One region of the Siminovitchia sp. FSL W7-1587 genome, then DNA from elsewhere that is predicted to be linked to it. Evidence: predicted binding sites of a transcription regulator. Region 1 holds the regulator's gene; each other region holds the start of a gene.

Region 1 (10,797 bases):
CATGAACTGTCTAATATCGCAGTGCTCGGTTCATTCCATCACTAACAGCCCCTGTTTCACAAAAAAACCAATCACGGTCTTATACCATATAACTCACCAGTACCGGAATCACCGCAGCTGTTTGTGAACGTCTCACACTTTTTGATCCGCCTATCATGTAATCCACCCCGTGATTAAAAATTGGTTTTAGCCTGGAACATTTCAAAAAAGTTTACGGCTTATATACTGACGACGGATGAAAAAAGACACCTGAAAACCAAAATCGAAAGGACAGATTATCACTATTCCTTCACATTCAACAATGCAAGCGCTTGTCACCTTCTTTTTTAATTGGCTATAATGAATATAGTTTAGGCAAGTTTTTTCAGGAGGTTAAGAAATGCTTGAAGGTTGGTTTTTAGTATTTATCCTTTTTTGGGTAGTCGTTTTAATTGCGCTCTTTGCCATTGGAGGATTTTTTATGTTCCGCAAATTTTTAAAGCGCCTGCCAAAAGAAGACGGGAAATCGGATATGGATTGGGAAGAATATTATGTGGAAAAGACAAAGTCATTATGGACAGAAGAACAAAAAGCACTCCTGGATGAACTCGTGAGTCCTGTGCCTGAATTGTTCCGGGACGTCGCCCGCCACAAAATCGCTGGTAAAATAGGTGAGGTGGCCCTAAAAGAGAATGTCAAACGGTTAAATTTGGATATCATTATAAAAGGCTATATTTTGGCAACGCCAAAGCGCGACCATAAATTTCTTCGTAAAAAAATGAATGAATTAAACATAGACATTACGCCATATGAACATTTTTTTTGAGGCTTCCAAACGTGATCGGGAGCCTTTCGTTCATATAAAAGCAGGTGAAACATTTGAACTATATCGCAGTCGGAATCGGCGGAATGGCAGGAAGTGTCCTCCGATATTTAATTGGTCTTTACACGATCGAAATATGGCATGGCGGGTTTCCTTATGGAACGTTCATTGTCAATGTGACGGGTGCCTTGATATTGGGTTTTTTGACTGGGTGGCAATACGAGAAAAAACTTCCCTCCTATATCGTTTCAGGACTCGGAACCGGATTCATCGGTTCCTTTACCACTTTTTCGGCTTTGAGCTTAGAAACTGTCCAACTTATTGACACCTCGCCACTGACTGCCTTGTTATATGTTGTATTAAGTAGTGTCATCGGCCTCTTCATGGCTTTCTTTGGGTTGTTGTTGGGAAAAAATGGTTCTCGAAAGGACACTGTCTAATGAAGCTCATATGGCTTATTGCAATAGGTGGATGTATCGGAGCTACAGCGAGGTTTTGTCTGGCAAACAAAGTGAAACCGATCAACGGCTTTCCCCTTTCCACCCTGCTTGTGAATGTAATCGGTTCTTTCCTGCTTGGATTCTTTTCAGGTGCTGTGTTGAACTCGACAATTGCCCTTCTGGTTGGAACCGGCATTTTGGGTTCGTTTACAACTTTCTCCACCCTGAAAGTGGAGATCGTTTCATTGCTTGATCAAAAGAAAATGCGCACCGCCTTTTTTTATATGGCTGTCAGCTATATTGGCGGCATTGTGCTGGCATTTGGAGGATATGCACTGGGAGCGTTTTTTTCTTCCTAACTGTACAGGTAAACTTTTCTTGAATGTAATTGGCCAACCTCACAAATAATACATACAAATAGTGATAAGTAGGAGGGCATATCATTGAGCGATTCTTTAAAGTTATCTGGCAGGCAATACAAGAAGGAAGATGAACATGGAAAAGACATTTTATCAAAAGGTCTTGCCATTACACATGAGCAAGTAAGTGATGTATATACAGAAGGTGTCATAGAAGGTGTTATTGAGAATGAGAACGGGGAAAACATAGCACTTGCCGATATTCAACAACAGGACAGGAGAAAAAAACATGACTGACAAACAGCAATATAAGAATGACATAAAACAATATCAGATGCCAAAAGCACTTCGCCGCAGTAAAAAGTCTGCCTACCGTGTCGGATATACTGCCAGTACAGGCAATGACACCGGAGGAAAGGACGAGCCTGGAAAAAGAACGGATTTGTAAGTGCCAGCCGGGCTTAAAAAGATGGAAAGAGTTGAATAGAGGAATCAACAGATACCACCTTTTTGTTTAACGTTAGCAAAAATCATAACGCTAAGAGCGTGCTTGACGAAAATGAAAGACCCAAGTATATACAATCGCGCTTGCCGGCAGTGACAAACGGAAAGAATGAACAGAAGTCTGCCTCCCTACATCATGATGAACTTTGGGGAAATACCAACTCTTTTGTACAACCGTTGTTTCATCAAACCTAGACAAAGAAGAATATGTTTTAGTAAAAAATGGCTCCGATTTGTCAATTTAGAAGATCGGGGCCATCTTTTTTAACCATGCCAAATGCCCATATGCGAGATTTTGCGGCCATAGTCCTATTTTTACATCATTTATCCTGATATTTGACCAAGAGAGGATCAAAATTTCAGAGATTTTGTTGAAAATTTCAATTTATATTTACAAAAATAGTAGAAAAGACTGATATATATTTGATATAATATGCTTAAATTTTGATTTACAAAAAATATATATAATACACTGAAAATAACAAGAAGGGACGAGACAAGGTGGAGAGTTTACTTTTAGAGATTGAGAAAAAGCGAGAACAATTAATTGCAGTATCAAATCATGCAAACTTGACATCCCAACTTGTATTGCAATACAGTACTGAGCTGGATCTTTTAATCCATCAGTATAATCTTATGACTGTCACGAAACTACAACAGCAGGCGGCTAATTAACAAAAAAACATAACAGACGGGAACGTCTGTTTTTTTAATTTGTTTAAAGAACGTCTGATTCATGTTGAGTCCTGTCACCCCCTTTTTCCTTTATTCACCCCACGCCATCTAGTTTACATAAAATAAATTATCGGCAGTCACGTTGCATATCGCGCAGATAGCAAATTATTATGAATATTACGTGTATTAACACTAGAAAAAGCCACTTCTTCTGCTTGATAATTGTAACAGAAAAAGTGGCTTGAGAAAGCTTAAACATCAAGCTATTTTTTGCAATGTAACAAATGAGTAAATCGGATATACATTGGTAAATCAACGTTTACTTATTATCCATCTGTTTTTTCATCATGGACATCATTTGATTCACTTTTTTCTGGGAAGGTTTCATTCCCATTTGCATCATCATCATTTTAAGCATTTGTTCATTGATTGGCGGATTTTTCTTTAAATAGTCCATCATATATTTACGGGCAATGAAAAACCCTAAAGCAACACCAGCCAAAAGAGCCAGTACGCCCGTTAATACAAATTGCCACCACATTAAGTAATTCCTCCTTCAAGTTGTCTACCATCCAGTTTACTGAACCCCCAAATATTATACAATACTTGATCATGCATTTCATATGTATTTTCTTTCTTTTACAGGTTTCACCCAACCATAGCGTTCATTTTCTCTATCAACGGCAAAAAAATGGCCTTCATATTTTCGAAGTACTTCAAAAAAAACAGACTCTGACTCAAATCCGCCCCAAGCCTTCAAACATAGCAAGTTTTCTTCAATGGCCAGTTCTGCTCCATTTCTCCCTTTGGGATTTCCTGTACAGTATACTTTTCCCTTAATCATTATTTTTCTGTTTTGTATAGACTCCGATAATAACTTATGCAGTTCTAAAAAAGGTAAGGGCCGGGTTATATAGTCGATTTGCTGCTTAATAATCTTCCTCTGTTTGTCTATGTTCGCATCTTGTGCGGTAAATAATTTATAAAATTTACTTTCACGGCCATAAAAGTAATCTGCAAACTCATCTTTTATTAAATAAATTGAGTATTTTCTCACTTGCTTCGTCACTCCCGCCGTTTTTCATTATTATAATGGAGACGTTATAAGAAGTTTGTCAATTCCTCTGTACTCTTTCACAAATCATTTTTTTACATATATTCTAGATGACCTAATGATTTCCCTTTTTTTAACAAAAGATCATTTTTTCAAAAACAAACGAATGTTTCCAAGAAAAAGATGACATTCTCGAAACGTTTTTGTGAATGTTGCTTAAGAGAAGGAGATAGAATTCCGATTCGCGGCGATTACATAGCATGAGCATGTCGAAAAAGGGAGAGCTGTAACGGCAAAAAGCCCCAGCCAAACGGCTGGAGCCAGACACAAAAAAGAATTTCCTAGCAGGAACATTTCCTTTTATTTTTGAAGCAAAGCTTTTACCTTTTGAACGACGTTATTGACTGTGAAGCCATATTCTTCGATCACCTTTTCACCAGGAGCTGAGGCACCAAAACGATCGATTGCCAAGATATCCCCTTCATCCCCTGTATATTTATGCCAGCCAAGTGATGAACCCATCTCGATGGCCAAGCGTTTTTTAACAGTTTTCGGGAGCACAGTTTCTTTGTATTCATCTGATTGCTGTTCAAAGCGATCCCATGACGGCATGCTGACAACGGAAGCATGAATGTCTTCTTTTTGAAGGGCTTTTTGTGCAGCGATTGCCAAGTTTACTTCAGATCCTGTAGCAATCAACAGGACATCTGCCTGCTCTTTATGAGCAGGTGAAATAATATAGGCGCCTTTTTCAACACCGTCTTTGGCTCTTTCTGCCGTAAACGGCAATGTCGGCAGGTTTTGCCGCGTTAAAACGAGCGCAGTCGGCTTATTTTCAGATTCTATCGATAAGCGCCATGCCGCCGCTGTTTCATTGGCATCAGCAGGCCTGATCACAGACAAGCCAGGCATTGCGCGCAACGAAGCAAGTTGCTCGATAGGTTCATGTGTAGGGCCGTCTTCCCCAACAGCGATGCTGTCATGTGTAAATACATAAGTCACTGGGATTTCCATTAAGGATGCAAGCCGGATGGCGGGACGAAGATAGTCCGAGAATACAAAGAACGTACCACCAAAAACTTTCAACCCGCCATGAAGAGCCATCCCATTTAAGGCCGTGCCCATACCAAATTCGCGTACCCCAAACCAGATGTTCCTGCCTTCGTAAGAAACTGGGGAAAAATCTTTTTCTTCTTTGATCATTGTTTTGTTAGAGCTAGCCAGATCCGCAGCCCCGCCAATGAGATAAGGAAGATTTTTGGCAATGCTGTTCATCACTTCACTGCCTGATGCCCTTGTTGCCAGACTGGATCCTTCTACATATGTCGGGATATCTTTATCCCACGCTTCAGGAAGTTTTCCTTCAATGGCGCCTTCCAATTGCCTGGCAAGTTCAGGGAAAGCGGCTTTATAGCTTTCAAAGAGCGTTCGCCACTCTGCCTCTTTTCGAGTTCCGCGTTTGATCGCTGTTTCTTCAAAATGTTCATATACTTCTTTAGGAACATAAAAATCTTCTTCATATGTCCATTTGTAATAGTCTTTTGTAAGCTTCATTTCCGCTTCACCGAGCGGGGCCCCGTGGGCATCTGATTTACCGGACTTATTTGGGGCTCCGTAGCCGATAATGGTCTTTACTTCAATCAAAGTCGGGCGAGTATGATCGGCTTTGGCTAGTTCAATGGCTTCGGAAATCTGCTCAAGGTCATTTCCGTTTTCAACACGGATATATTGCCAATCGCATGCTTCAAACCTGGCACCTACATTTTCCGAAAATGATTTGTCCAGATCCCCATCAAGGGTGATATCGTTGGAATCATACAATACAATCAACTTTCCAAGCTTGAGATGACCTGCCAGTGAAACGGCTTCGGAAGCCACCCCTTCCATTAAATCCCCGTCACCGCAGAGTGTATATGTATAGTGGTCGACAATATTGTAATCTTTTTTATTGTAAACAGCCGCCAAATGGCGTTCAGCCATGGCCATACCAACCGCCATTCCGATTCCTTGTCCCAGCGGCCCCGTTGTCGCCTCTACCCCAGGTGTATACCGATATTCCGGATGTCCAGGCGTTTTGCTTCCCCATTGTCTAAAATGTTTAATGTCTTCCATTTTAAGGTCGTAACCTGACAAGTGAAGGAGACTGTATAAAAGCATTGAACCGTGACCCGCTGATAAAATAAAACGGTCGCGGTTGAACCATTCGGGATTTTTTGGATTGTGGTTCATATATTTTGCCCATAATGTATAGGCCATGGGTGCTGCTCCCATCGGCAAGCCGGGATGACCTGAATTCGCCTTTTCAATTGCGTCGATTGACAGCGTTCTAATTGTATTGATGGCCAGCGCGTCAATCTCGGCCACATTGTTGTTATGCATCTAAATATCTCTTCCTTTCCCATTTTGTTCTATAACATATCATAAAGATATTTTTGCATTTTCACAACTTTTGAGTATAAAAAAACATCGAAGCGGGTCGATGTTTGTAAAGAAATTTTAATGAAGTTTTTTCTTTAGCTGGATAGAGCGAAGTTTTTCAGGCGTTACTTCTTGTCCCGTAGAATCAAACACCCTTACTTGTTCAATTGTCTGTTTCATGGAAGAGCGAAACGCTTTTAAATATTCGCCGCGAAGTCTCGACTGCTCCTTTGCTTCTTCCTTGGACAGGCCTTTTTCTTTCGCTTTTCGGGCTAGCGCATTAATCCTGGCGAGCTTTTCTTTTGAAAGCATACTCAAACTCCTTTTTTACGTTAAGTTAGCTCCAGTTTACTAAAAGCGATGGGTGAAAACAATCTATAAGCCCCTGACTGATAGATGAATCTCACTATCTACATGAAGCTAGAGTTCGCAATGTCAGAGATGGACAACAGTGGACAACACTGTCATGGACCCTGATTATCCTCCTGCTCCATAAACTCTTTGTATCGTCTATGTACCGTTGCTTTGGAAACTTTGAAACCGAACCCCCTCATCATGGCAGCTATCTCTTCAAAGGTCATATTGTTTTGTCTAAGGCGAATGATTTCTTCCACCGGGACCTCTATTCTTTCACGCCCATGCTGGTTCCCCTGGTTTTTCAAGTTTTTCTCCGGTTGATAGCCCTTGGAAACGGCTCTCTTCATGCCCCGTTTAATTTTGATATTATGCAATTTCCTCTGATGTTCTTCGATCATCGCCACAATATCCAATAGAATGGAGTCTGTTTCCGATATTTGCAGTTCTCCGTTATGAGACAGGCTGTACAATGTTACACCTTGCTTAAGAAGAACATGCATGAGGGCTATTTTGGCATTGCCCCGTCCAAGCCTCGTTTCATCCTGGATCAGGACAGCACCAATTTTATCGCCTTCTATTTTGTCGAGCATATCAAGTACGCCGGGACGGTTTAAGTCATAGCCGCTCGCTTTGTCGAGAATGATGTCACTTACATCAAACCCCCACATTTTTGCCGCTTGCACAAGTTCTTCCTGTTGTCTTTCCAATGAGGTTTCCTGTGTGTGTTTGTTTGTACTGACCCTGCAGTAAATAATGGCATGCATTTTTTCAACCCCAAAACAAAAGTCATCTATTTTTTTGATTCATTGTCATTTCACTTTGATCTTGTAGATCATTGTATACATTTGCTTCGACAGTTTTCAAGGAAGTATTCTCTTGTTCCCAACTGAATATCATGACTAATCCCATAATTAATGACAGTATAAAAAAGATAATGACGAATGAATAATGTTTCCATACGGACGCAATCATTCATATTCCCTCCCCGAAAGTTTGTTCGCATCTAAAAAACATTATAATAGGAACACCTGTTTGTGTCAATAAAATTACGAACCCATGTTTGCTTAATGAAAAACCGCATGCTATAATAAGGTCAATTCATCACGGGAAAAAGGGTGTGAAAAGGTGTCAAAACTTACAAAAAGGCAAGAAGACATATTAAACTTTATAAAAGATGAAGTGAAAAAAAAGGGCTATCCTCCGTCTGTTCGCGAGATTGGGAAAGCGGTTGGCCTCGCATCAAGCTCCACTGTACACGGGCATCTCGCCAGGCTGGAAAGCAAAGGCCTTATCAGGCGCGATCCGACAAAACCGAGAGCCATTGAAGTTTTAAACCAGAATGAGGAAACAATCGTTCAAAAAACGGTCAATGTTCCGCTTGTCGGTAAAGTCACTGCCGGGCTGCCGATTTCAGCAGTTGAGAATATTGAAGATTACTATCCGCTTCCGGAATCACTTGTTCCGGCAGACGAGCAAGTATTCATGCTGGAAATCGTAGGTGAAAGTATGATAGAAGCCGGGATTCATGATGGTGATTTTGTCATCGTGCGCCAACAAAAAACGGCCAACAACGGAGATATTGTCGTCGCAATGACCGAAGAAGACGAAGCGACAGTCAAAAGGTTTTATAAAGAAAACGGCTATTTCAGACTTCAACCGGAAAACGCGAGTATGGAGCCCATTATCGTATCCAATGTCGTCATTTTGGGAAAAGTGATCGCCTTATACAGGCGCTTTGTCCATTGATCAAGCCTCCTTCGCTATCCATACACGACGCACGAGCGGCCCAATCCCCCGTATCGCATTGAGCCGCTTATTTTTTGCTCACTTATTTGTGCCCGCTTCCTTTGCTTCACCCCAATAATATTCGCTAAACACTTCCGCCAATACATCGACTGTACGATAGAGTTCCTCCAACGTATTATCCACCCCGCCAATCTCGATCAAGAGCGCATTTTCGGTTAAATCTTGGTTGTATACTCCATTCCCGTCTGCCTTCGTTTTTCCAAAAACCCCTCTTGACAGCCCGGGATATTTTTCTTGAATAGAATGATGCAATCGTGTTGCGAATTCCAGGTTTTTCTGATAGTTCGGATGTTCCTGTCCGATCACAAAATACGGCTTGGCATACGTTTTTCCGTTAATTGTCGCAGTCGTAACCCCTTTTCTCTGCGAATCTCGATGAATATCAAAATAAAAGCGGACTTCCTCTTTTTGTTTCATCGTTTCCACGGCAATCTCACGTGAAAGCTCATATGATTGAAAGAATTTCATATTTCTTTTTTTCAAAAGCGCCTGAATATCGACCTCATTCACCAACGTACTAATTCCCTTTTCTCCCAGTTTTTCTCCCAATCTTTTTCCTAGCAGTGTCACATTTTTCTCTTTGTGCCACGCGCGGTTTGGATCCGTTACATTTGGAAGAAGAGGAAGAAATGACTCCGTATTATGTGAAGAATAGATAAAAACAACGGGCTTATCTATTGTTGTCTGTTCTTTTGTCGGCGGAGATTCCTCCGCAGAATCATCACTCTCTTCCCAAACATCCAAATCATCCGGAGGCGGGGATTCAATCGGAAGATTCGTAAAATCAGTCCCTTTTCCAGCCACAATAATTTTTGGGGTCGCTGCATGCAGTCCCGGAATCTCACTAATTAAAAATGTCTTCATGTTCCGCAGATTGATGTTCGTAAATAATTCGAGAATATCTCTGCCCAAAGTCTGTTCAAAACCTTCGGGAATAACGGATTGTAAAGCGTGGTTTTCCAACGACATGACATATAGGAAAGTTTCTGTTCTTGACGGATCATCACCTATGAAGGACAATAAGCTGATTTTTACACTTGAAAAGGCAATTGCCGAAATTAGGCAAAAAAGTGCGACAACCGTTGCAAAAGATTTTGCTGCGAATTTGAACATCGGGTTCATCCTTTAAGAAAGATTTTGTAATACCATTTATATGAGCGTTGATAGAGTCTATGATTAAAAAGTTGTTCATACCTATAAACTTCGGAAAATAAAAAAAGCCCCATAGGGGCCCACGGTGTTTAAAAAACAATCTATTCTTTTATACATTAGGAATTTTTTAGTAGATCAAACTGTTCGCTCGTGTCCAAACAATTAATAGATTTACCACTTTTACGAACATCCCATTACATGTTAAGTACCTGTAAACGGCTTTCATTTATGGAAAATTTTGAAATATAATGTAATGATGAAAGACTTGATACAAGGGTTGCGGGGCGATTGCAAAGTTCATAGTCAAGAAGGGGACGGGCAACATTTAGTCTGTCTCGTTCATCATGGATGTTTCGTTATTGTCGGGCGATTGCTTTTTATTTTTCTTTTCGCTAAAAGGTTCTTCGACAGTTGCTTCTCCAATGGTTGGCTCTTGCAAGCTTGCCAACTCCGGATCAATTGCTTGTTTTGTATTAGCTTTTATATGTAAAGACCCATTATCGTCAACGGATTGCACATCTTCGCACTCACTTGAAGAAGCAGTAAACATGAATCCGGAAAGCAACATCAATATAAAAGGTTTTTTAAGCATCTTATTACCTCCATCCTTATTCCGTCTATAGGAATCTTATCATTTTTGGGCAAGTATTTTTTTCGTTTCGGTATTTTTTAATCTAATCTAAAACAATGTCAACTGCGTTTAAAAAATGACATGCGCAGGTTACTAAAACCCTATCATAGTAAAGCTTCACAAACTTTTAATTGTTCAAACAGCTTGTGTGTTTAGCTAGTGGTTTATATGACCGTAGTGGCAATGATTCTATTTTAAGCTCCCAAAGCCGGCCCGCTCGTGAAAAAAATTTTTATGCAAAACAAAAACCCCTCCTGTATAGGAAAGGCAGTATGCTTGACAATATATCTGTTATGGTAGAGGTGAAATAATAAATCGTCGCTGGCTGCATCGATCATAAAGCGCGCACTATCTTCAATATTGTACCTTTGTATGAAAAAATAAAAACACCCCGTAGGAGATGTTAAGACTTACGATAGAAATATTTTTTATGTTCCTAAGATGTACCTACAAAAAATAGAAATGGGTCATGAGAAGCGTGAATATAACTCCTGCTTTAACAGCCATTCCGTCACCTTCCTAAAAGGTAGTCTTTTTTTGGGAAATTCATCAAGAAAAGTATGGCGACAATCCGTTTCAGGTTGCCGGTTTCCTTTTGA
Region 2 (10,797 bases), 440 kb from region 1:
AAATTTTTCGAACGATCAATATTTTAATTACGATATTGCTATTTTCGTCATATATTGAAATTTTGTTTACGTAAATGCCGGGCTGGTTTAAAGATCGGATAAAAAGAAGGACGGGATGTTGGAATCCCGCCTTTTTTGGCCTATATAAACCGTTATTGGCTTCTTAGTAGCCCCAAGCGGCACCAACGATTACTAACAAAATGAACAAAACGACGATCAGGGCAAAGCCGCCGCCGTATCCAACTCCTGCGCCCACTTTCTACACCTCCTCTATACCATTCACCATTTATCATATTCCCTTATCAGTTTATTGATCAGGTAATTAGCCCACTTTTCAGCAAATTACCAAACAAATGCCGCCCCAACGATCACCAGCAAAATAAACAACACAACGATCAAGGAAAAGCCGCCGCCACGAAAGCCGCCCATTCTTCATGACCTCCTTTACTCACTTACAGCATATGCCATGCAGGGCTATTTGGCTGATACAAACGCCCAATTTGCTTCGATTTTATGGAAACTGTTTTTTTCTGTAATCATCTATGATATAGTAAGTTTTGTGGAATTTCTCCAAAAAGGATAACATTACAGGGAGTTGGCTTATATGAAAAAATGGGTAGTTACCCTTACGATGGCGGCAGGAATCGTCGGTTTAGCAGGTTGCGGCGGCCAAAACAGTGATACAGTAGCAAAAACGAGTGCCGGTAATGTAACAAAAGATGAGCTTTATGAAGCAATGAAAGGAAAAGCCGGTGAACAGGCCCTTCAGCAGCTCGTATTTGAAAAAGTTCTTTCCAAGGAATATAAAGTATCGGATAAAGAAGTTGATAAAAAAATGGACGAGCTAAAAGAGCAGCTCGGACCCCAATTTGAAATGGCGCTGGCTCAAAGCGGTTTTAAAGATGAAGATGATTTCCGCGAGTCTCTCAAAGTAAATCTGCTGCAAGAAAAAGCCGCGGTAAAAGACGTTAAAGTTTCTGAAAAAGAAGTAAAAGAATATTACGATAACAAACAAAAAGAACTCGAAGTTCGCCACATTTTAGTGGAGGACGAAAAAACCGCGAAAGATGTGAAAGCAAAGCTTGATCAGGGCGGAGACTTCGCGGCACTCGCAAAAGAGTATTCTGTCGATACGGCCGCCAATGAACAGGGTGGAAGCCTTGGGACAATTACCATTGATACTCCACAGATGGATCAGACATTTATAAAAGAAGCATTCAAATTAAAGAAAGATCAAATCAGCAACCCTGTGCAAACACAATTTGGCTGGCATATCATTCAAGTAACGAATATTAAAGAGAAACCTAAAAAGGATGTTAAACCATTCGATGAAGTCAAGGATGATTATGCCCATGAATTAAAAGTGGCCAAGCTTGACCCTGAGACCATGCAAGAAGCTTTAACGAAAGAACTGAAAAAAGCAGATATCAAAGTAAATGACAAAGATTTAAAAGAAACCTTTGATGCCATGTTAAATGACAAGCAGGATCAAGGCGACAATAAAAAAGAAGAAGAAAAAAAATAACGCGAGTCTGGGACAGAACACTGTAAAAATGAGTAAACCGCGTGAAATCAAGTTTGAAAACCTTGATTTCACGCGGTTTTATTATCACGATTTTTACGAATATCAATCAGCTTTCAACTTATGTCCACTCCCCTATTTGTGTAAAAAATCCCTATCATCGCTACGTCAACATATTTCGCTTTCCGCAGGTCTCTTCAGCTTCCACGGAAAGCGAAGGTCGCTTTCCTGCGGGATCTTCAGCTCGAGCTATTCCCGCATATGTTGACTACGCTAAAAGCTTGCGTATGATACACTGGGACAATTGATCCCGCATGTAAGGTGCCGTAAGACTCCCACTTCAAAATCTTGAGTAAATACAAGAGGGCTAAGTGGGAGAAACGGCACCTACATGCCCGATTGGTTCAACTAACATTCAGTAGGAGATAGAAGAAAACGCCTACTGAATGTTGTTTCACTTTATTGTTCGTTTTTTCATCAGCTGACTTAGTTGTGTCACAGACTCTTTCCATTTTTCATATAAAGCAAAACGCCTTAAGCATTTTCCGCTTCGTTTACTTCCTTTCTTCGCTCTTTCTCTTCTTCCATTCTCTTCATAAATACTTCTCCTTCTTTTTCAATCCATTCTTGCTCCACTTCCCGGTCTTCTCGGGCCGTTTTCACGGCCATAAACGCGCTGACAAAGATTCCTGCAATAACGAAGTATATCCAAATAGGCAGAGACATGTGTGACATCTCCTTTCATAAGCTTGTCCGTTTGTTTTCATCATATGCCGGGATCAAAAAAAAATGCCTCTTAACAAGAGAAACTATCAGATGAAAAGGATGCATACGCTTAACTTTACTTGCGTGATCATTCGCAGGAAAAAACAAAGTGAATACATAGGAAAGCGACACTCCAAATAAAAACCCGTGTCTATATTCAAATGAAAATAACACTCATAAAACCCGCGCCAATATTTATATGAAATCGTTACCATCTTATTTCAAAATAAAACTTGTAGAGAAATGATTCCCTACAAGCTGATTGACTTTAAATGAAAAAGCCATTATGAATGGAATGTCGGCTTGTAAAACGAGCGATTGTCCAGAGGAAATATTTTTTCTGTATATTCCCCGGGTTTTACCCGTTTTAAGGCGCGATCCAACATATTCATTTTTGCATCCAAGTTATCAATCAAATGTAATATTTCCGCTTCTTTGATCATTGGCTGCTTCGGACTTCCCCATTCCATTTTTCCGTGATGGCTTAAGACAAGGTGCTGAAGGACAACTATTTCCTCCCCTTGGATGCCCAACTCCTCAGCGGCTTTTCCAATCTCCTCCACCATGATTGTGATATGGCCGAGCAAGTTGCCTTCGATTGTATAAGCAGCCGCCACCGGGCCTGTCAATTCGATGACTTTGCCCAAGTCATGCAAAATAATTCCTGCATACAGCAAATCCCTGTCTAGAGACGGATATAATTCAGTGATCGACCTGGCAAGATCCAACATGGACACAACATGGAAACCAAGTCCCGATACAAATTCATGATGATTTTTCGTAGCCGCCGGATATTCGAGAAACTGCTCATAATATTTGCGGAGCAGATGTCTCGTAATCCGTTGGATATTGGGATTTTTCATTTCAAATATATATTGTGTCACCTTGCTGGATATTTCTTCTTTTGACAATGGGGCTGTTTCCAGCAAATCTGCAACCGTTATTCCGTCTTGTGGAGCCGATCTTCTAATCTGCTTGATCTTTAATTGCATTCTTCCCCGATAATTATGGACTTCCCCCGCTACTCGCACGATTTTTCCCGGCTGGTATATCTTGACTTCATCATCAGAAGCATCCCATAACTTCGCTTCTATATCCCCCGATCGGTCCTGGAGGATAAGCGTAAGAAATGGTTTTCCGTTGCTCGCAATTCCCCTGACCGCATTTTTGATCAGTAGAAACATATCAACATGTTCGCCCACTTCATATTCCAATAGTTCTTTTAGCATCCAAACGCCTCCATCCCCTTGTTCCAATCAAATTATACCATAACCCTTTCCTATTGAGCCCCGCTCAATTGAAATGATTGCTCATCAAGCTCCAAGACATGTTCTCCGGGAAGGTGTTCGATTACATGCGGATGACACGTAAACAACAATACTTGCGTGTTGGAACTAACTTGTTTGATCAACTGTAACACCCGCTGTGTCCGCTTTTGATCAAAATTGACAAATCCATCATCAATGAAAACCGGAAACGGGAGTTCTTCTCTCAGCACGTGAATCAGTCCCAAGCGAATCGCCGTATATAGCTGTTCACCCGTTCCTTTGCTCATTTCGATAGGTGTAAACACTGTCCGGTCTTTTCTTTCCACAAGCAGATTTCCATCCTCCCGCAAGAAAATGCGCCTGTATTCACTGCCTGTCAATATGGAGAAGCATTCCTCCGCTTTTTGTATTGCCTTTGGAAAGCGTTCTTCTTGATATTTTTGCAATGTTTTTTCAAGTATCGCTTTGGCGGCGGCAAGCTCTGTCCATTTTTTGGCGTCCTCGTTAAAAGTTGAGCGCAAATGATAAAAGTGATGGAGGTGCTCCGTATAAGTTCCTCCGTTTTCAAGGAAGCGGATCTCCTGAGTCAGAGCTGCAAGCTGATTGCGGTAGCGCTCCATCTTCTCCTCATCATTGTTAATAGAATCTTTTAATATGGCCATTTCACCTTTTAACTCCCCGGCAGTTTGGAATTCAGGCACAAGCTGATCGGGATCAATCTGACTTGCTAACAGGTCGAGTCTTTGGCTTAATTTTTCTGTCTCATGAAACAAGTCCGCCTTTTTTCGAAATGCCTCTTCTGTTTCAACCCCCGCCGCTTCCAGTAATGTAGACATATGCGTTCTGATTTCTTTCTGCTCATTTTCATAAAACAGCGCATCCGTTTGTAAATTTTGCAGCTTTTTCTTCAATTCCTGGAATACAATTTGTTTTTTACGTTCCTTATCGAGTAATTCTTTGATCGTAAAAACAGCTTCAGAGGGATCTGTTACTCGTATATCAAGCGCGCTCAAAAAAGTCTTTATACCGGTATGCCATTCTTCCTGTTTTCGGGATAACATACGCCATTGTTTCTTTAGATCATGTATACGCTCTTTCGTCTCCTGCAGTCGTTTCAAGAGTTGAAACGCGTCTTCCAGCTTCAAATTATGGAAACTTTCGTGAAGCCCGAACGCTTTTTTAATCTCATTCAGCTCTTTTTGATTGGCCGACATCGCTGTCCTTACCGTTTCGTACTGGTCCTTTACTTGGTCCACTTTCTCCCGTTGCTGTTCTAATTGATGATAAGCCTGCTTCCACTCCTCACGAAGCTGGAGTTGCCTTTCAAATCGTGAGAAAAGATCCGTTCGTCCGTCGAATTTTGCAATGGTCTCCTCCATTGTTTTTAATTGCTCTTTCTTTATGCGAATGCTTTCATCGTATAACCCATCATTATTTCTCTTCCAAGACAGCATCATAACCGAATACAAGATGGCAGCGATGGAAAACAGTGCAAATATCCATTGGTTGGAAAAAAAGCTCCATATAAAAACAAAAGCAAACAGTGAAACAAACAGGCCGTTTATAATAAAGCTCTGTTTTCTTTTTTGTGCCCTTACCCGCTCTTCACGGCTTTTTTGCTCAAGAAGGCGTTCAATCTCCCTTTCCAAAGTCCGCTTTTCTTGTTCGGCCGACTGGACAGAAGCGTGCATGTCATACTGTTTTTTCCACTTTTGAAATGTTTCTTCATCGATCAGGTTGTGTTCAATGTCCTTACACGTTTCCTCACATTTTTTCAGCAGCACTAGCTCATTGTTCAACATGTCATCCATGTCGCTTATTTTTCCTTCCAAACGGACATATTGTCGAACCTGTTCCTTCAATTTCGCTTTCATGTCCATTCCCAAGTTGAATTCATGCATGGCGGAAAAAATATGCTCGGACAAATTCAATTCCTTCAAAATATAGGCCGTTTCTTTTTCATAATCCTCTATTTCTTTAGCAATCAAGGAAATTTTTTCGTCTGCTTGCTCATATGAGGGCCATCCCTGTACAAGCAACTCAGCCCGGCTTTGTTGAAACCCCGGCATTGGCGCGTGCGCCTCCAGCTCCTCCTTTGTTTCCGCCCATTTTTGTTTGGCTGTTGCCAAAGCACTGCTCACGTGAATCAGTTGATCTTTATATTTTTCAAGCCTGGCAATCCCTTCTGCCGGAAAATCGACAGGACCCACTTGTTCAAGCCGGCTTTTGATCTGTTCGGCCTCCATGATGAGCGGCCAGGACTTATACAAGTTCTCATAGTTTCTTAGCTGTTCCTTTTTCAAACGCAGTAACTCTTCAAGTTCCCTCATGGCTTGTTTTACAGACTCTTTCTTTTGGAGCAACGTTTCATATTGTGCGTTTTCTTGCCTGGCATGTTTAAGAAGCTGTTCCTGCTCACGGAGCTTTTTCATTTGGACATTCATCCGGGGTTTGCGTCCGCCTGGTTTAAAAAGATCATGCATGTTTTTTTGCAGATGCTGTTCCGCTTGGAGTAATAAGTCTGTTCCCACTGTTCCGGCAGCGATTAAATACTTGGCGATATCCTCTTCTTTTAATCGGTGGATTTGCTGCAATCCTTCGAGGCGAAAAGAAAAAATACTTTCAAACATCTGCCTGTCCATTCCGTTTAAAAGTTCGCGTAAAAATGCTTCATCTTTGATCGTTCCGTCTTCCAACACAATTGTTACATCTCCCGCAGCCTTTCCCCTTACTCGTTCGATGACGACTTCACCAAATTTACCGGTTGCCATGACCAATTTACCGCCATAAGAAGAGCCGGTTTTCGGTTCATATCTTGGCTGAGATGTCTGTTGTTTGCCTGGAAATCCGAATAACATGCTTTGGATAAACGACATGATCGTCGATTTGCCCGCTTCATTCTCACCGTAAAAAATTTGGAAATCCCCCATGTTTTTAATATGGAGATCGTTAAATTTACCATATCCGTATATGTAAATTTCTGTAAGCCGCAATGATTCTCCCCCTTTACTTCATCCTGGAAATCGAGTCAATCACAAGCTTTTGGGCAGAATAAAGTATCTCGTCTAATTCCTGTTCAGTGAAAGCATCCAAATAACGACTTCCATATGTATGGGAGTAAAGATCAGCAATCGCTTCATCTAATCCATCGCTCTTTAATTCCAAAACGATGCTTTCGATAGTGTCTGCCAGTTTTTCATCAATAACACTCGAGGAATGAAGCATCGTGGCATGAATCTTATAAGGCCAAACAAATGATCCTTCGAAATCAGCATTGTCTTGAAGCATTTCCAGAAACTCTTCATTCTCAATCGTTCGCAAAACGTTATCCAAAAGCAAATCCGCCTGGTGAAGGGTCAAACTGCAAAGGACCCCTTCGGCTTTGTTTGACCGGAGTGATTCCATTTCTTTTATACATTCATTAAAAAGCTGCGTTAGATCCATGCCTTCCCGAATGTGGATGTCGATTGATTCCCAGCGAATATCCGCCGTTTCAATAAATTCCACTTCCGTTTCGCCCGCCTCTTTTAAAACAACAAAATAACAACCTTTTTCCCCATACTCTTTTTGGTGCCTTCCTTGAATGTTTCCCGGATATACGATATACGGATTGGAATGCAGTATTTGTTTTTGATGTATGTGGCCGAGCGCCCAATAATCCATGGTTTTTTTGAGCAATTCATCAACTGAAAAAGGAGCATAAGGCTGATGCGTCCCTCCTTGCCCTTCTTCGCTTCCATGAAGCATGGCAATATGGAAATCGGCCCCTTCCACTCTTTTATATTCTGCGATTTTCCGGGAATAGACATGCCGCTTTGGATAACTGAATCCGTACACATAAGCGGAAACCCCGTTTTTCCCAATCCATTTGACGGACTCCACTTTCTCTGAAAAGATCCGAACATTTCCCGGCATGTCAAGCGAGATCCAGCCGCCGTCCAAGTGATCGTGATTCCCGTGTATCATAAAAACGGATATGCCGCTTTCTTCCAATCGCTGCAACTGTTTTCTCAATCGCGCCTGTGCTTTGATGCTGCGGTCTTCCCCGTCATATAAATCACCACATATGAGCACGAAATCAACCTTTTTTTCGATAGCCGCGTCAATTACTTTTTGAAATGCCGTAAATGTACTTTCCCTTAAACGCTGTACCAATGGTTTCGGCAAATGGCCCAAGCCCCGGAAAGGACTGTCCAAATGCAAATCTGCTGTATGTATAAAACGGATTTCTTTCATGATGACAGCCACCCCCCAAACGAATATACGTTCTCATTATTATACTAAAGTTTGGGAGTACATGCCATCACCACCTTTTCATTTTACCGCAAGTATGTAATGATAGTGATAAAAAAAGGAGGTTCATAGAATGGGAACCTATTACTTAACCGCTTTTGAGAAAACAGGGAAAACATTGCTGGATGAAACGTTTGAAGCAAACAATGAAAGCGAGGCCAAAGAGAAAGGGAACGCCATTCTGGCTGAAAAAGGACTGCTTCAACACACACACCGATGCACAACACAAGCGGGACAGCTTGTTTTATTTCACCGCTGACAATGAACAGGCGCCTCCGAGCTTTTACCAAAAGCCGAAGGCGCCTTTCCAAGCGTTTATTTAAGCATATTGTTCTTTTTTAAAAATTCGATGCGATACTGCTTTCGAAAATGTTCTCGAACCATGTAGGCCAAGCCGTTTTCATTATTGGTCCTCGTAATCCAGTCTGCGGAATCTTGAAGCGCAATAGGCGCATTGCCCATGGCAACACCCAAACCCGCCCAACTGACGAGAGGAATATCATCCATGCCTGCTCCGACGGCAACGACTTCGTGCTGCTTGATGCCATAGTGGTTACAAATATACTTGATCCCATTTAACTTTGAAGCCCCCGCCGCCACAATTTCCATCTTTAGTCCATCGGATTCTATGCAATGGACTTCTTCGTACATTTCCTCAATCGCTTTTTTCGCATCTTCCAAATCCTTTTTCGCGAAAAAAACCACTTCCATTTTTGGTGGAGAAACAGGATCATCCAACAGTCGTTCACTTAGAGAATCAACGTACCTTTCTTGGTAGATGAAGCGGCTCGCCGATTGAAAAACAACCTTTGCCAGCATGTTGTTGGGGACCTTCACTTTATTGCCAAGTAAAAATTTTTCATGTACAAGGCGAATTTGGCAAGAAAAAGATTCTAAAAGCGTGACGAGTTCACTTGTGATCTGCTCATTAATTCGATGAACATATATCGGTTTGTTTAATTCTTTGGCGATGAAAGCGCCTTGATGCGTAGCTAAATAGGAGTCAAGCTTTAGCATTTTCGCCACACGTTTGGCTGCCGGAAAGTTCCTCGATGTGGCGATCGTTATATGAATTCCCTTTTGCAGCGCAAAATCCACCGCTTCCCGGGTATGTTTATGAATCTTGCCATTGTCTTGCTCAAGAGTTCCATCGATATTCATGACAAGCATTTTATATACCATGTTGCATGCTCCCCCTTTACGCAGTCTCTGCCTTTATTTATATATACGAGATGCGCAGGACAATTAGAACAAACTTGACGGATTGGAAAATAGCAAGAAAACGGGGCTGGACATAAGCAAATACGAAATAGCAAAGGGACCGGAACAAAAACCCTGTAAAAATGAAACAAACCGCATGGAAACAAGGGTGGTTACCCCTAAAAGCTAGAGTTTTTATTATGCAGCTGATTGGCTGGATTGAGTTCGGTATTGGACCGGACTTAGTCCAGTCAATTTTTCTTTGGATCGTTCATTGTTATACCAGTAGATATAGTCTTCTATTCTCCTTTTTAACTCCTCATAGCTTACTAGTTTTTCCCCATAATACATTTCTTGCTTTAAAATGCCAAAGAAATTCTCCATCGAGGCGTTGTCTGCGCAGGCTGCTTTACGTGACATGCTTTGGAATACTTTATTTTTCTTTAATGTTTTAACCCATTGTTTGTGTTGGTAATGCCACCCTTGATCAGAGTGGACGGTAGTACGTAGGTTGCGTGATTCTTTATGATCTCAATTGTTTCGTCTAAAGGTTCCATGACAAGATCCAATGTTGGACGTTTCTTAATTCCAAACGAAATAATTTCTCCATTATAAAGGTCTAGAATAGGGTTTAAATACAACTTCTCTTCGCCTAGACATTTGAATTCTGTAATGTCAGTTACTAATTTTTGAAGAGGAATAGATGTGTTAAAACGGCGGGATAGAAGGTTTTTCGCTACCTTTCCAACCCTTCCCTTATAGGAGTTGTATTTCCGAGATTTCCGCATAAATTTAACACATTTCAGACTTAATTCCCGCATAAGTCGATACACTTTTTTATGATTAACGCAATGTCCTAATTTCTTTAATTCTTTTGTGATTCGTTTATAACCATAGCGTTCATGGAATTGCTTAAATAGGTGTCTAATGAGTTCTTTTATTTCTGCATCAGCATCTTCTTTACCAAAGTTTTTTACATGATAGTGATAGGTTGCTTCAGGAATACCCACAACAAGGAGAATATGTTTTAATCGGAATCCTTCTTCTTTGAGTTCGAATGCCACCTTTGCCTGTGCTTTTCGTGGAAGGCATTCGGATTCTCCCGAAAAGCTCGCAACTTTTTTAGATACGCATTTTCTAGCCTTAGTAGTTCATTCTCACGTTCCAGCTCTTCTTCACGTGTTAACTTTATTTCTTCCTTTTTCTTTGGTTTATTGGGTTTCTTGGACATAGAAGACTCCCCCTTTGGTTTCAGGCCTTCTACACCTTGTTCCTTAAATTCTTTCATCCAGCGTCTAATTAAGGAAGGGTTGTTCAACTTAAATTGAACAGCAGTTTCTAAATAAGAAGCACCTGTCTTTAACACAAATTGTATCGTATCTAATTTAAATTGGACAGGATATATCTCCCTAGTTTGCTTTCTTTTTAACCCATCCATTCCCTGAGATTTATACACTTTCACCCATTCAACTATTGGTGTTTCACTACCCATATTATATTTTTTTGCCAATGATTTATATCCTAGGTTGCCATATAAATACTCGGTGACAAGCTTTATTTTAAATTCCTCATTATATTTAGCCATAAAAACACCCCCGAAAATTAGATTTTCTACTCTAACTTTCGGGGGTAAGTACCAAGTTTCAAAACCTTGATTTCACGCGGTTTTATTCTCACGATTTTTACGAATATGAATCAGCTTTCAACTTATGTTCCAGCCCCTTCGTTCAAATCACCCGAAACTGGGAC
Region 3 (10,797 bases), 360 kb from region 1:
TCAGAACTTTGGGCGCCTTTAAACAACTGTATGAATTGAGCAAGCTTGTAAAACGGATGTATACCATTGTCCATAAAGATCCTCGCAGATTTTATCAATCGGAAAGATTCTTTTTTTACCATCTTGACTCTGTTGTGGAACTATCTGAGCGTTACGCCCAGCTTGCTGCACAGCCTGTAAAAAATGAACAAATATATCTTTCTTTAAAAGAAACACAAAGCACCCTCGAAGATTTAAGCGAATCAATCAAAAAGGATATTTACCAAGTTCTTTCTTCGGATGTGGATGATCTGCAGTTTGAACTGGATGTAGCACGCCATTCGTTAAAAAAACTCGAATACCACCCTCTCGATGATGAAAGGAGCACTAAGAATGAGTGAAGTAAATAAAGAAAAAGTCTTAAAAGATGAATTTACAAACGGGCTTGATGACTTGCTCGCCAACCCGTTTGGCGAGCAAGAGCTTGCCTTACAGCCCCAGGCTTCCGAACAAGAAACAGCGAAACCTGCAAAGCTGATAGAAGCCCTTCCGGAAGACAGCAAAAAAAGAGCCGTTGATCTGGCCAAACAGATTGATCCTGCCAACCACCAGGCGATCATTTCCTACGGAACACAGGCACAATCCCAGTTGTTAAACTTTTCAAGCTCCATGCTAGAGCATGTCCAAAATAAAGATATTGGTCCCATCGGCGATATCTTGAATGAGCTGATGGGCAAATTAAAGTCGGTCAATCCGGAAGAGTTGACGCCTGAGAAGAAAAATTTTTTCTCGAAAATGTTTGGCAAGATTTCCAACTCGATTCAGGAGGTTATGTCAAAATATCAAAAAACCGGGGCTCAAATAGACCGTATTTCGATTAAACTCAACCAATCGAAAGAGGTACTGCTCGATGATTTGAAAATGCTTGAACAGTTATATGAAAAAAACAAAGAATATTTTCATGCGCTGAACATCTTCATTGCCGCCGGCGAACTGAAACTTGAAGAAATTCGGAAGGAAACGATTCCCGCACTAAAGAAAAAGGCGGAGGCATCCGGAGACCAAATGGCCTTTCAGGATGTGAACGACATGATGCAATTTGCGGACCGTCTTGAAAAAAGACTGTACGATCTCAAGCTAAGCAGGCAGATCACGATTCAAAGCGCCCCGCAAATCCGCATGATTCAAAATACAAACCAGGCACTTGCCGAAAAAATCCAGACTTCCATCATGACAGCCATCCCGCTTTGGAAAAACCAGATTGCGATTGCGTTGTCGCTCATTCGCCAACGCCAGGCAGTGGAAGCTCAAAAACAAGTTTCGAAAACGACGAACGACCTGTTATTAAAAAATGCAGAGATGCTGAAGTCCAATACGATTGAAACCGCCCGTGAAAATGAACGTGGCCTAGTGGATATCGAAACATTAAAGAAAACACAGGCAAGCTTAATTTCCACGCTTGAAGAAACGATCAAAATCCAGCAGGAAGGCCGGTCAAAACGGGCACAAGCTGAGCAGGAACTATTGACAATGGAAAATGAATTAAAGCAAAAATTACTCAGCCTACAGTAATTTTTAACAAACAACACCGCCGGACATCATCAGTATTGTCCGGCTTTTATATTAAAAGGAGATGTTATCATTGAACTTTCCAAAAGAGGTTGTGATTATTGAAGTAGGCCCTCGTGACGGTCTGCAAAATGAACCGCAGTTTGTTGATACAGAGATCAAAAAAGCATTTATTCAAAAGCTGGCCGCGGCCGGGATCAAAGAAATGGAGCTTACTTCCTTCGTTTCTGCAAAATGGGTGCCGCAAATGAAAGATGCCGGGGAAATTGTCCAGTCCGCTCCCGAAGGAGTTCGCGGAATTGTGCTTGCACCCAATCGGAAAGGGATTGAGCGGGTGCTAAAAACATCTTGCAAATCAGTCGCCGTTTTTGTCGGCGTCAGCAATACGTTTAATAAGAAAAATATTAACAAGTCCACAAGAGAAAGTATGGCAGAATTACAACCGCTCATAGAGGAGCTAAAAGCAAAAAACTTCTTTGTCAGAGCATGTATTTCCACATCTTTTTATTGCCCGTATGAAGGAAAGATTCAAGAAGACGACACACTTGCACTTTGCCGGGAATTCGTTGCAGCCGGAGTTGATGAACTGAGTGTAGCCGATACAATTGGCATGGCTGCGCCACACGAGTCCTATTCTCTCTTTTCTCGATTAAAAGAGGCGTTGCCGGATGTTTTGCTTGCAGCCCACTTTCATGATACAAGAAAAATGGCGCTGGCCAATACATACGCAGCGCTTGAAGCCGGAGTAAACCGTTTTGATTCATCAGCCGGAGGCCTTGGCGGCTGTCCATTTGCACCGGGTGCAACCGGCAATGTGGCTACGGAAGATGTCGTGTATATGCTAGGTCGAATGGGCATTGAAACGTCCATTGATCTTGATAAACTCGTGGATGCGGTCGATACGGTTGCACCAGTGATTTCCAGACAGATCGACACGGGTTATTACCGTCTCTCCAAACAGGGATGAGATTAATCTAACAGGCTCATTCTGCCATTCAATATTTCATTTGGGCTTGTCAGCTGGAACGTATGGCTTTCATCCGAAAAATCGATTTCCATGTTTGAGTCTAAATAAATAAGTTTTGACTTCTCAATCACGAGCGGCATTTCATTCGTCTCAACAACCAATTCATCTTGGACCATTTCCCGCAATTTTTCAAATGTGAGCGCGGGAATGCCGCTCATCGTGCAGCCATCTGCTTCATACAGTAATTTTAATGCCAAGTCCCTGTCTCCGAGTTTGTCTTTGATTTTTTCTGCTGCTTTTTGAGTAATTGTAACCGTTATCATTCGATGCCGCCCTTTCATAAGTTTGTAGCTCGTTATTCTTCTAATGTGTTCCCTATAAGATATTATGACATTTTAGATGACGGTTTATGAGATGGAAAAAGCGAGCGCAAATCAAAGTGATAGCTCATGAACCGTACCGGGTTCCCGGAAAATTTCGAACTGATTGATGTGGGTAAAAACGTTTCGAAGCGATACAAGTACTTTCTTTATGCCGATGTGATGAATCGTGACGAAACACAGTAAGGACATTCGAGTTCCGCGTACGGGCTGAAAAAATGGCTGAAATAACAGCAAAAAAGCGAGAAGCACGTATGGGAATATTCGCTTCTCGTTTAGCTGCCCGTATCAATTTGTAAAAGGCTGTGTGCTATCTCCGTTGATTTTTAATACCCAAGTCCCTTTTTTGGGAAACGCCAAGTTTCCTTCATACAAATAAATCGGCTTGTTTGTTACAGCATCTATCCCCTTTCCCGTGTTAACAAACAGGGATTCATCTGCTAATGTTCCAGTATCATCCAACAACTGTACGCTCACTTTTTCTTGCTTCTCTCCCGTTCCCTCCATCACTATATTGTTTTTCTTGCCTATTGCCAGCTCTTTTGGAGAGTCAACAAGTGTAAAATGCTCCGTTGCCGGAAATGGGGGCAGCACTTCCAAAGTGAACTCTGCAAACAGCTTTTCGTCGATAAAAAAAGACAGTTTCCATGTTCCCTTCGTCGGGAATGGCTCAAACCTGGTTAAAGCGTGACCGTCTTCTCCGTACAAGCCATCTACGAGTTCCCCCCTTGCCAACATGATTTCCTGTTGACCGTTTGTCGCTGTCACTTCATACTTTTTCCCCGGAAGATCAGCCTGATCGTCCCAGAAATACAGCATTAATTTGGCAACTCTTCTTTCATCTTTTGCGACAAAATGGTCAAACGACTGCAAAATACCGACTCTTCCTTCAATGCCGATTGCCTCTTGAGATGCATCAGAAAATCGAAAGGGCTTTCCTTCCGCTACCTCTATTCCAATCTCCTGCTCAGCCTTGTCCATTGTCATTTCCCGGCTTTCCTCGATCTTATTTGTCACCGTGTCCCGTTGTTGGCCATTCAACTGAAATTGTGCCAAAGCGAGGACGATGATGACGGCAGACGCGAAAACAATGGATAATCCCGGTCTGAATTTCGGCTTCCGGACCTGCTCCCGATTCCGCAACTTTTGTAAAATATCCCGTCTTTGTTCCGTTGATAATGAATATTTAGGAAGGTTCTTTAGTTTCTCTTCAATCTGCTGTTCTCTCAAAGTAAAATCCCTCCTTTTCTAAAATATCTCTCAGCTTTTTCAATGCCCGGTGATATGTCACGTTCACTTTATTTCCGCTGCATTTTAAAATGTCGCTTGTCTCCTTTGAAGACAATTCCAAAATGCCCCGTAAAATGACGACCTCTTTATAAAACGGCGAAAGCTGCCGTATCGACTTGTAAAGTTGCTCATGCTCCTGATTTTTGATAACGAGCTCTTCCGATCCATTCGAGGAATGCGGCTCATTGGTTACATACTGTTTAATTCTATTCCAAACCTGGTTTCTTCGATATTTGTCAATGACCATATTCCTGGCAATGGAAATGAGCCATGTTTTTGGATGGGATTCTCCTTTAAATCTTGACATTTTTTTCATGGCAATCAGAAATGTCTCCTGGACATAATCTTCCACGTCACGGGAGCCTGTCAAATAAATCAAAAAGCTTGTAATATCCCTTTCATACATTTCAAACCACTGTTCTATGCAATCCTCTTTCACGCTTCCCCCTCCCCTCTTTATATTAGACGACCACAAGACGAAAACATTACAGTCTTTATCCGATCAATTCTATATGTTCGATTTGCTTCAATAAAATCCGCTGTACATGACCAGATCGGTCCACGATCCGAAATTCTTTTTTTACAGAATCAAAATAATGAATTTTCCCGGCAATCTGTTTAGATTGGCGATGTGAAAAATAGGTAATGTTGACCTCTTTGGCAAACTCCATCGCTTCTTCCGCCGCTAGATTCAGTTGCTCCAGCTTCTGTTCATCCAATTGCCTTTTTGCATCCCACGTATCTTCTTTTGCCCATTCTCGGAGCATTTTGACATGCTCCGGAAGCATAAGAGAGTTCCACTTTATATTTCCCCGGTCCCGAATCATTTTCCTGCCCCCATTTCCATCACCATTGTCATGCTTTGTGCCCTCCAACAAGACCCGCTCTTATTCGTGTTGTCCCTGCTTCTGTGTAAGAAACTGCGCGAAGAAGCGAAGCAGTCCCGTGCCGGCGGCGAATATGATCCATCACATATCCCAGCTCCCTCTTTCGTATTTGATTCGGTTCAAACAAGTTAAGCTGATATGTGCCATGATCCGTCATATTGGAAAGCGCGATAGAAATCTGTCGGACCGACTTTCCATTATAATGGGCTTCAAACAAGTCAAGACATACCTTATACACAGTCATTGTGACGTTCGTTGGGTCCTCCACCGATTTCGAACGAAGAAACCCTCCTCCGAACTCTTTTTCACTATAACCGATCCCGAGGCTGATTGTCCTCCCCGCCTTTCCGTGCTCGCGGGCGCGCCGGGCCACCTCTTCACACATTTCCAGTATAACCGCGGCAATCTCATGCTTTTTCTTATAATCACGCAACAGTATTTGACTTTTTCCAAAGCTGATTTGCCCCGCCATCATTGGAGCGCCAAGCTCGGACAAATCAACACCCCATGCATGATAATAAAGCTGCGTCCCCATGATCCCGAATTTTTTCTCAAGCAAGGCCGGATTATAAGCCGCAAGCTGGCCCACGTTAAAAATCCCCATGTTGTTCAACGTTCTCTCCATCCTTCTCCCAATCCCCCATATTTTTCTGAGAGGAGACACTGTCCACAATTTTTTCGGCACATCTTCATATGTCCATTTTGCGATACCGGTTTTTTTCGCTTCCAAATCAAGACAAAGCTTGGACAAAAGCATATTAGGCCCTATGCCGATTGAACATGTAAGCTGAAATTCCCGAAATATTTCATCCCGAATTTTTTGAGCGACTGTCCAGGCATCCCCCCATAACTGCATCGTTCCATCCAATTTGAGGAAACTTTCATCCACACTATATACATGAATCGCTTCTTTTGGGACATACCGGTTCAACAAACGGGTAATTTCCATAGAGACTCGCAAATAAAGCGCCATTTTTGCCTCAACTCGCCGGATATTTTTATCTGTTGGAATTTCAAATAAACGAGAGCCCGTTTGAATGCCATAATCTTTTTTCAAGCGGGGGGAAGCCGCTAATACCACACTTCCGGGCTGTTGCAAATTCCCGACAACTGCCAAATAACATTCAAGAGGGTCAAGACCATGCATAACCGCGGCGCAGCTTGCATAAAAGCTCTTCATGTCGATGCACAAGATGTTGTGATGCGGCAGCATCCGATAGTCGATTTCCATGCTTCACCCTCCAAAACGGAACGTTTGTTCTATTATACGCATCATTGTAGACCAATAGACCCGCTTCTTCAATGGAATCTATTGCCAGGAAGCGAAAAGGCGTTGTTTAGCAGTGTAGTTCCAGCAAAGCAGAGGCCAGTGCTCCAAAAGTTTATTCCTGCATGTGCGGGGGGCGGATGCCGCAAACTCCTTCGGAAGGGCCCGCTACGGATAACCAAAACCAAACTATTGTTTGCAAAACAAGTCGTATATTATATCATTGGTATCAAGCATATAATTTGAAGCATGTTTTTTCGTATCATTTTAAAAAAAGCAAATTACTCCAGAATATATAAGGAGAGTGCCATATGGATTCATTTCTTGCGCTTATCAGCAGTCAACGGGATTTTTTCCGTACAGGGCAAACAAAAGATATACCTTTTCGTCTCCAGTCACTTCAAACATTCAGAAATGCCGTCAAGCTGTACGAAAAGGAACTTATGGCCGCACTTAAAGCAGACTTGAATAAATCCGAGTTCGAAGCATATACGACAGAGATCGGGATGATCTTAAAAGAACTCCGTTTCACGATGCGCCAACTCCGCTCTTGGACAAAACCGACTAAAGTGAAAACCCCCATCACCCATATTGGTTCCACAAGCTATATTTATCCTGAACCATACGGGACGGCGCTGATCATTTCTCCGTGGAATTATCCGTTCTTGCTTGCAGCCGCACCTTTAATTGGAGCAATTGCGGCAGGTAACTGCGCTGTTATCAAACCATCGGAGCTGACTCCGCGAACATCAGCCGTTTTTGCCAAAATGATCCAAGACGTTTTTCCAAGAAAATATATCGCGGTAGTGCAAGGCGGCGTGGAAACAAGTGAAGCTCTGCTCCGGGAAAAGTTTGACAAGATTTTTTTCACTGGAAGTGTGTCTGTTGGAAAAGTGGTCATGAAAGCTGCTGCCAGGCATCTTACCCCGGTAACACTGGAATTAGGTGGAAAAAGTCCTTGTATTGTTCATGAAGATGCCAATTTGAAACTGGCTGCCAAACGGATTGCTTGGGGGAAATTTACGAATGCTGGACAGACCTGTATCGCACCTGATTATGTATACGTCCATCAGCGAATCAAAGACAAGTTTTTAGGGCTTTTAAAAGAAGCTATTGATGAAATGTACAGTGGGCAAATGATCACACGGATTGTGAACGAAAAGCATTTCAACCGTCTTGTTTCCTTCCTTGATCAGGGAAGTGTTTTTACAGGCGGAAAGGCAAATCGGGAAAAGCTGTCCGTGGAGCCGACTATTCTGACAAACATTACGTGGGAAGATCCGATCATGAAAGAGGAAATTTTTGGTCCCATCCTCCCTGTTTTGGAATATGGGGAGTTGAACGAGGTGATAGAAGGAATTCATCAGCACCCGAATCCGCTTGCGCTGTATCTGTTTTCTAAAGGTTCCGAAACGAAAAAAGAAATAGTGAACTCCGTTTCTTTCGGGGGCGGCTGCATCAATGATACGATTTATCACTTTGCCAATCCCCATCTGCCTTTTGGCGGAGTCGGAACAAGCGGGATTGGATCATACCATGGAAAAAACAGCTTCGACGCTTTTTCCCATCAAAAAAGTGTCTTGAAGCAGACGAATTTATTTGATATCCCTTTTCGCTATCCCCATATGAAAAACGCGTTAAAGCGAATAAAGATGTTCCTAAAATAGATAGAATTTGAAAAAGACGCCCAGATAAAGGTGGAAGTCAAAAAAATTAATGCGTCTATCTGTAACGACTCATCCGTATCGAGATGGGCTATGGAATCAAGGATAAGAGTGAGGTTTCATTTGTTCACATGAACCAAAAAGTTAAAAACTTGCTGGAATAACATCCTGGAAATGAACTGGACAATCGGGCTGATATGCCCGATTTAATGCAGCATACGCAGTTGCTTCCCAATAGGCGGGAAAAGCAGAAATATCGTTCTTACTTAAGAGAATGGCAGGAAAGATGGTGCCGAATATTTGAGACCAAATGTTGAAGCTGAAAAAGCTGGATCAGAATCGGGAAGCAGTGGTGAGGCGATCACCCATCCCTTGTCGAGTTAAGCCTGAGCCCGGCACAATACCGGGTTCAGGATTGACAAGCCGCTTTATGAAATGTTCGGTAGGAGCATTTTTAGACAGCCTCCGTTTGCGACGACCCGAAGTCACGCATTTTTCCGATGACTGTTTCTTTTATGGCTTCCCGTCCCGGGCCCATATATTTGCGCGGGTCATACACCTCTTTGTCCTTTTCTAATATGTCACGTATTTTCTTCGTCTGCATGATTTGGTTTTCTGTATTCACATTGATTTTGGCTGTTCCCAACGATATCGCCTTTTGAATATCTTTCAAAGGAATGCCTGTTCCACCATGCAAAACGAGCGGAACGCCGGTCAGGTTCATTACTTCTTCCATACGCTTAAAGCCAAGGTTCGGCTCTCCTTTGTATGGCCCGTGAACAGATCCAAGTGCGGGCGCAAAACAGTCCACCTTCGTCTCTTTTACCAACTTTTCGCATTCAGACGGAATCGCGTACATGGCTTCGGCATCATCAACAAGGACATCATCTTCTTGCCCGCCAATGCGGCCCAGTTCCGCTTCGACCGAAACACCGTGTATATGGGCAAGCTCCACCACTTTTTTTGTTAGGGCGATATTTTCCTCAAGCGGCAAATGAGAACCGTCAATCATAACGGAAGTAAATCCCGCGTGGATGGCTTCGGCGCATTTTTCAAAATTTGAGCCGTGATCTAAATGAATCGCGACAGGCACTGTTGTCCGATATTCTTCCATCAAAGCTTTTACCATAGATACTACTACTTTAAATCCGCCCATATATCTGGCCGCACCTTCAGAAACACCGAGAATGACTGGTGAATTTTCTTCTTCGGCAGCCTGTAAAATCGCTTGGGCATATTCCAAATTATTTACATTAAATTGACCAACTGCGTAATGACCGGCTTTCGCCGTATGAAGCATGGCTTTCATCGATACTAATGGCATACAAGCACTCCTTTATATAAGTGTCTATTTTAATCGTGCATCAACCTGGTCTCCTGCCTCTGGTGTTTTACTTTTTCGCCAAGATCAGGGGTAGAACCAGAACCGTTTTGATTTTTTTAAAACTGAAACTTGGCAGCCAAAAGCGTGGGAATGGGATGGGCAACTCCTTAGAATGGAGCGACTTTGCCATTCCTTTGCTTTACAAGCCCATAAATTGAATGGATTCACAAAATGAAATACCCTATAGTAAAAGATTGTACTTACGAACCTATGATTTTCCGCAAGTACAATCCTTTTTTAGCCTTCGTCTTTTTTAACTGCTATTGACGGGCTTTTTTTAATGCTCTTTTTACCGTTTCCGCAATATGACTCTCTGAAATCCCATATTTTTCCAATAATTCTTGATTAGGCGCTGATTCAGAATTACGATCATTCACTCCCACACGCAACATAGGAACAGGCTTTTCTTCCACGAGGACTTCAGCAACTGCGCTGCCAAGCCCGCCGTAAATACTATGTTCCTCCGCCGTAACAATCACACCGGTTTTCTCAGCCGCTTTTACAATCGCCTCTTTATCTAACGGTTTAATCGTTGGCATATGTAAAACAGCAATGGACAAACCTTCAGCTTGTAATGACTCCGCCGCTTTTATGGCACGACTTGTTTGGGTGCCGGTTGAAATAATGGTCAAATCGCTTCCTTCTTTTAAAGAAACGGCTTTTCCCACTTGAAACTCGTAATCATCATTAAAAATGATCGGGTACGGATCACGAGCTAAACGAATATAAACAGGACCATTATATTGATGGGCAAATTCCATCATCTTCTTCACTTCTACACAGTCTGCTGGCGCAAGTACGGTCATATTTGCAAGCGAACGGAAAATGGCGATATCCTCCAAAGACTGATGTGTTTTCCCTGTGAGTCCCGTTAACAAACCGCTATAAGCACCAATCATTTTAACATCTAAATTCGGTTGAGCAATTTGCACTTGGATTTGATCAATGGCCCGCTTCGAAAGAAAGGCAGCAAATGTAACCGCCCAAGGCTGTAAGCCCGTTGCAGCCAGACCTGAACATACGCTTAACATGTTTTGTTCTGCAATGCCCATTTGTAGAAATTTTTCAGGGTTTTGTAAAGCTACCCCGTCTATCTTCGTAGAATTTGCTAAATCGCCGTCTACAACATACACTCTTTCATCTTCTTTGGACAATTTTAATATTGTTGCCCCAAAAATATCTCTCATTGTTTCTTTTCTATCAGACAATAAACTTGCCATTTTTATCCCTCCACACTCAATTCTTGTATCGCAGTTTCCAACTCTTCATCTGTGGGAACCCTTGAATGCCAAAGATAGGCATTTTCCATAAAACTTACCCCTTTTCCTTTCACTGTATGAGCAATAATGATGGTGGGCTTGCCTTTTATTTCTTTTGCTTTATTAAAAGCGGAAGCAATCTCCTCAAAGT

Evidence for each region. Region 1 encodes LexA, which represses DNA repair genes until DNA is damaged. Its sites were predicted from a motif close to CGAACATATGTTCG; they were not measured.
Region 2: a site for LexA is predicted at 7,812-7,825, ahead of NST31_RS03170 (DNA repair exonuclease). Genes of this name have one in related genera too.
Region 3: a site for LexA is predicted at 6,525-6,538, ahead of NST31_RS20630 (UV damage repair protein UvrX). Genes of this name have one in related genera too.

What each region holds. Positions count from the first base shown of each region.
Region 1 is NZ_CP150169.1:216,351-227,147, forward strand. It holds gene NST31_RS01020 (DUF2621 domain-containing protein) at 380-805, shown strand; gene crcB (fluoride efflux transporter CrcB) at 859-1,242, shown strand; gene crcB (fluoride efflux transporter CrcB) at 1,242-1,601, shown strand; gene NST31_RS01035 (YozQ family protein) at 1,686-1,898, shown strand; gene NST31_RS01040 (hypothetical protein) at 1,891-2,049, shown strand; gene NST31_RS01045 (YneF family protein) at 3,100-3,321, opposite strand; gene sirA (sporulation inhibitor of replication protein SirA) at 3,400-3,837, opposite strand; gene tkt (transketolase) at 4,195-6,213, opposite strand; gene NST31_RS01060 (DUF896 domain-containing protein) at 6,331-6,564, opposite strand; gene NST31_RS01065 (recombinase family protein) at 6,717-7,373, opposite strand; gene NST31_RS01070 (hypothetical protein) at 7,396-7,581, opposite strand; gene lexA (transcriptional repressor LexA) at 7,735-8,355, shown strand; gene NST31_RS01080 (stage II sporulation protein P) at 8,434-9,528, opposite strand; gene NST31_RS01085 (hypothetical protein) at 9,893-10,159, opposite strand.
Region 2 is NZ_CP150169.1:652,978-663,774, forward strand. It holds gene NST31_RS03135 (hypothetical protein) at 1-74, shown strand, start outside; gene NST31_RS03140 (YjcZ family sporulation protein) at 164-256, opposite strand; gene NST31_RS03145 (YjcZ family sporulation protein) at 343-429, opposite strand; gene NST31_RS03150 (peptidylprolyl isomerase) at 605-1,525, shown strand; gene NST31_RS03155 (sporulation YhaL family protein) at 2,057-2,248, opposite strand; gene yhaM (3'-5' exoribonuclease YhaM) at 2,572-3,516, opposite strand; gene NST31_RS03165 (AAA family ATPase) at 3,567-6,548, opposite strand; gene NST31_RS03170 (DNA repair exonuclease) at 6,562-7,791, opposite strand; gene NST31_RS03175 (YhzD family protein) at 7,922-8,107, shown strand; gene NST31_RS03180 (Cof-type HAD-IIB family hydrolase) at 8,164-9,030, opposite strand; gene NST31_RS03185 (IS3 family transposase) at 9,247-9,468, opposite strand; gene NST31_RS03190 (IS3 family transposase) at 9,492-10,112, opposite strand; gene NST31_RS03195 (transposase) at 10,076-10,633, opposite strand; gene NST31_RS03200 (YlbF family regulator) at 10,781-10,797, opposite strand, start outside.
Region 3 is NZ_CP150169.1:4,386,905-4,397,701, reverse strand. It holds gene NST31_RS20665 (5-bromo-4-chloroindolyl phosphate hydrolysis family protein) at 1-380, shown strand, start outside; gene NST31_RS20660 (toxic anion resistance protein) at 373-1,551, shown strand; gene NST31_RS20655 (hydroxymethylglutaryl-CoA lyase) at 1,613-2,515, shown strand; gene NST31_RS20650 (iron-sulfur cluster biosynthesis family protein) at 2,518-2,838, opposite strand; gene NST31_RS20645 (hypothetical protein) at 3,184-4,125, opposite strand; gene NST31_RS20640 (RNA polymerase sigma factor) at 4,106-4,624, opposite strand; gene NST31_RS20635 (YolD-like family protein) at 4,680-5,012, opposite strand; gene NST31_RS20630 (UV damage repair protein UvrX) at 5,041-6,303, opposite strand; gene NST31_RS20625 (aldehyde dehydrogenase) at 6,651-8,006, shown strand; gene fba (class II fructose-1,6-bisphosphate aldolase) at 8,458-9,327, opposite strand; gene NST31_RS20615 (transketolase family protein) at 9,648-10,607, opposite strand; gene NST31_RS20610 (transketolase) at 10,610-10,797, opposite strand, start outside.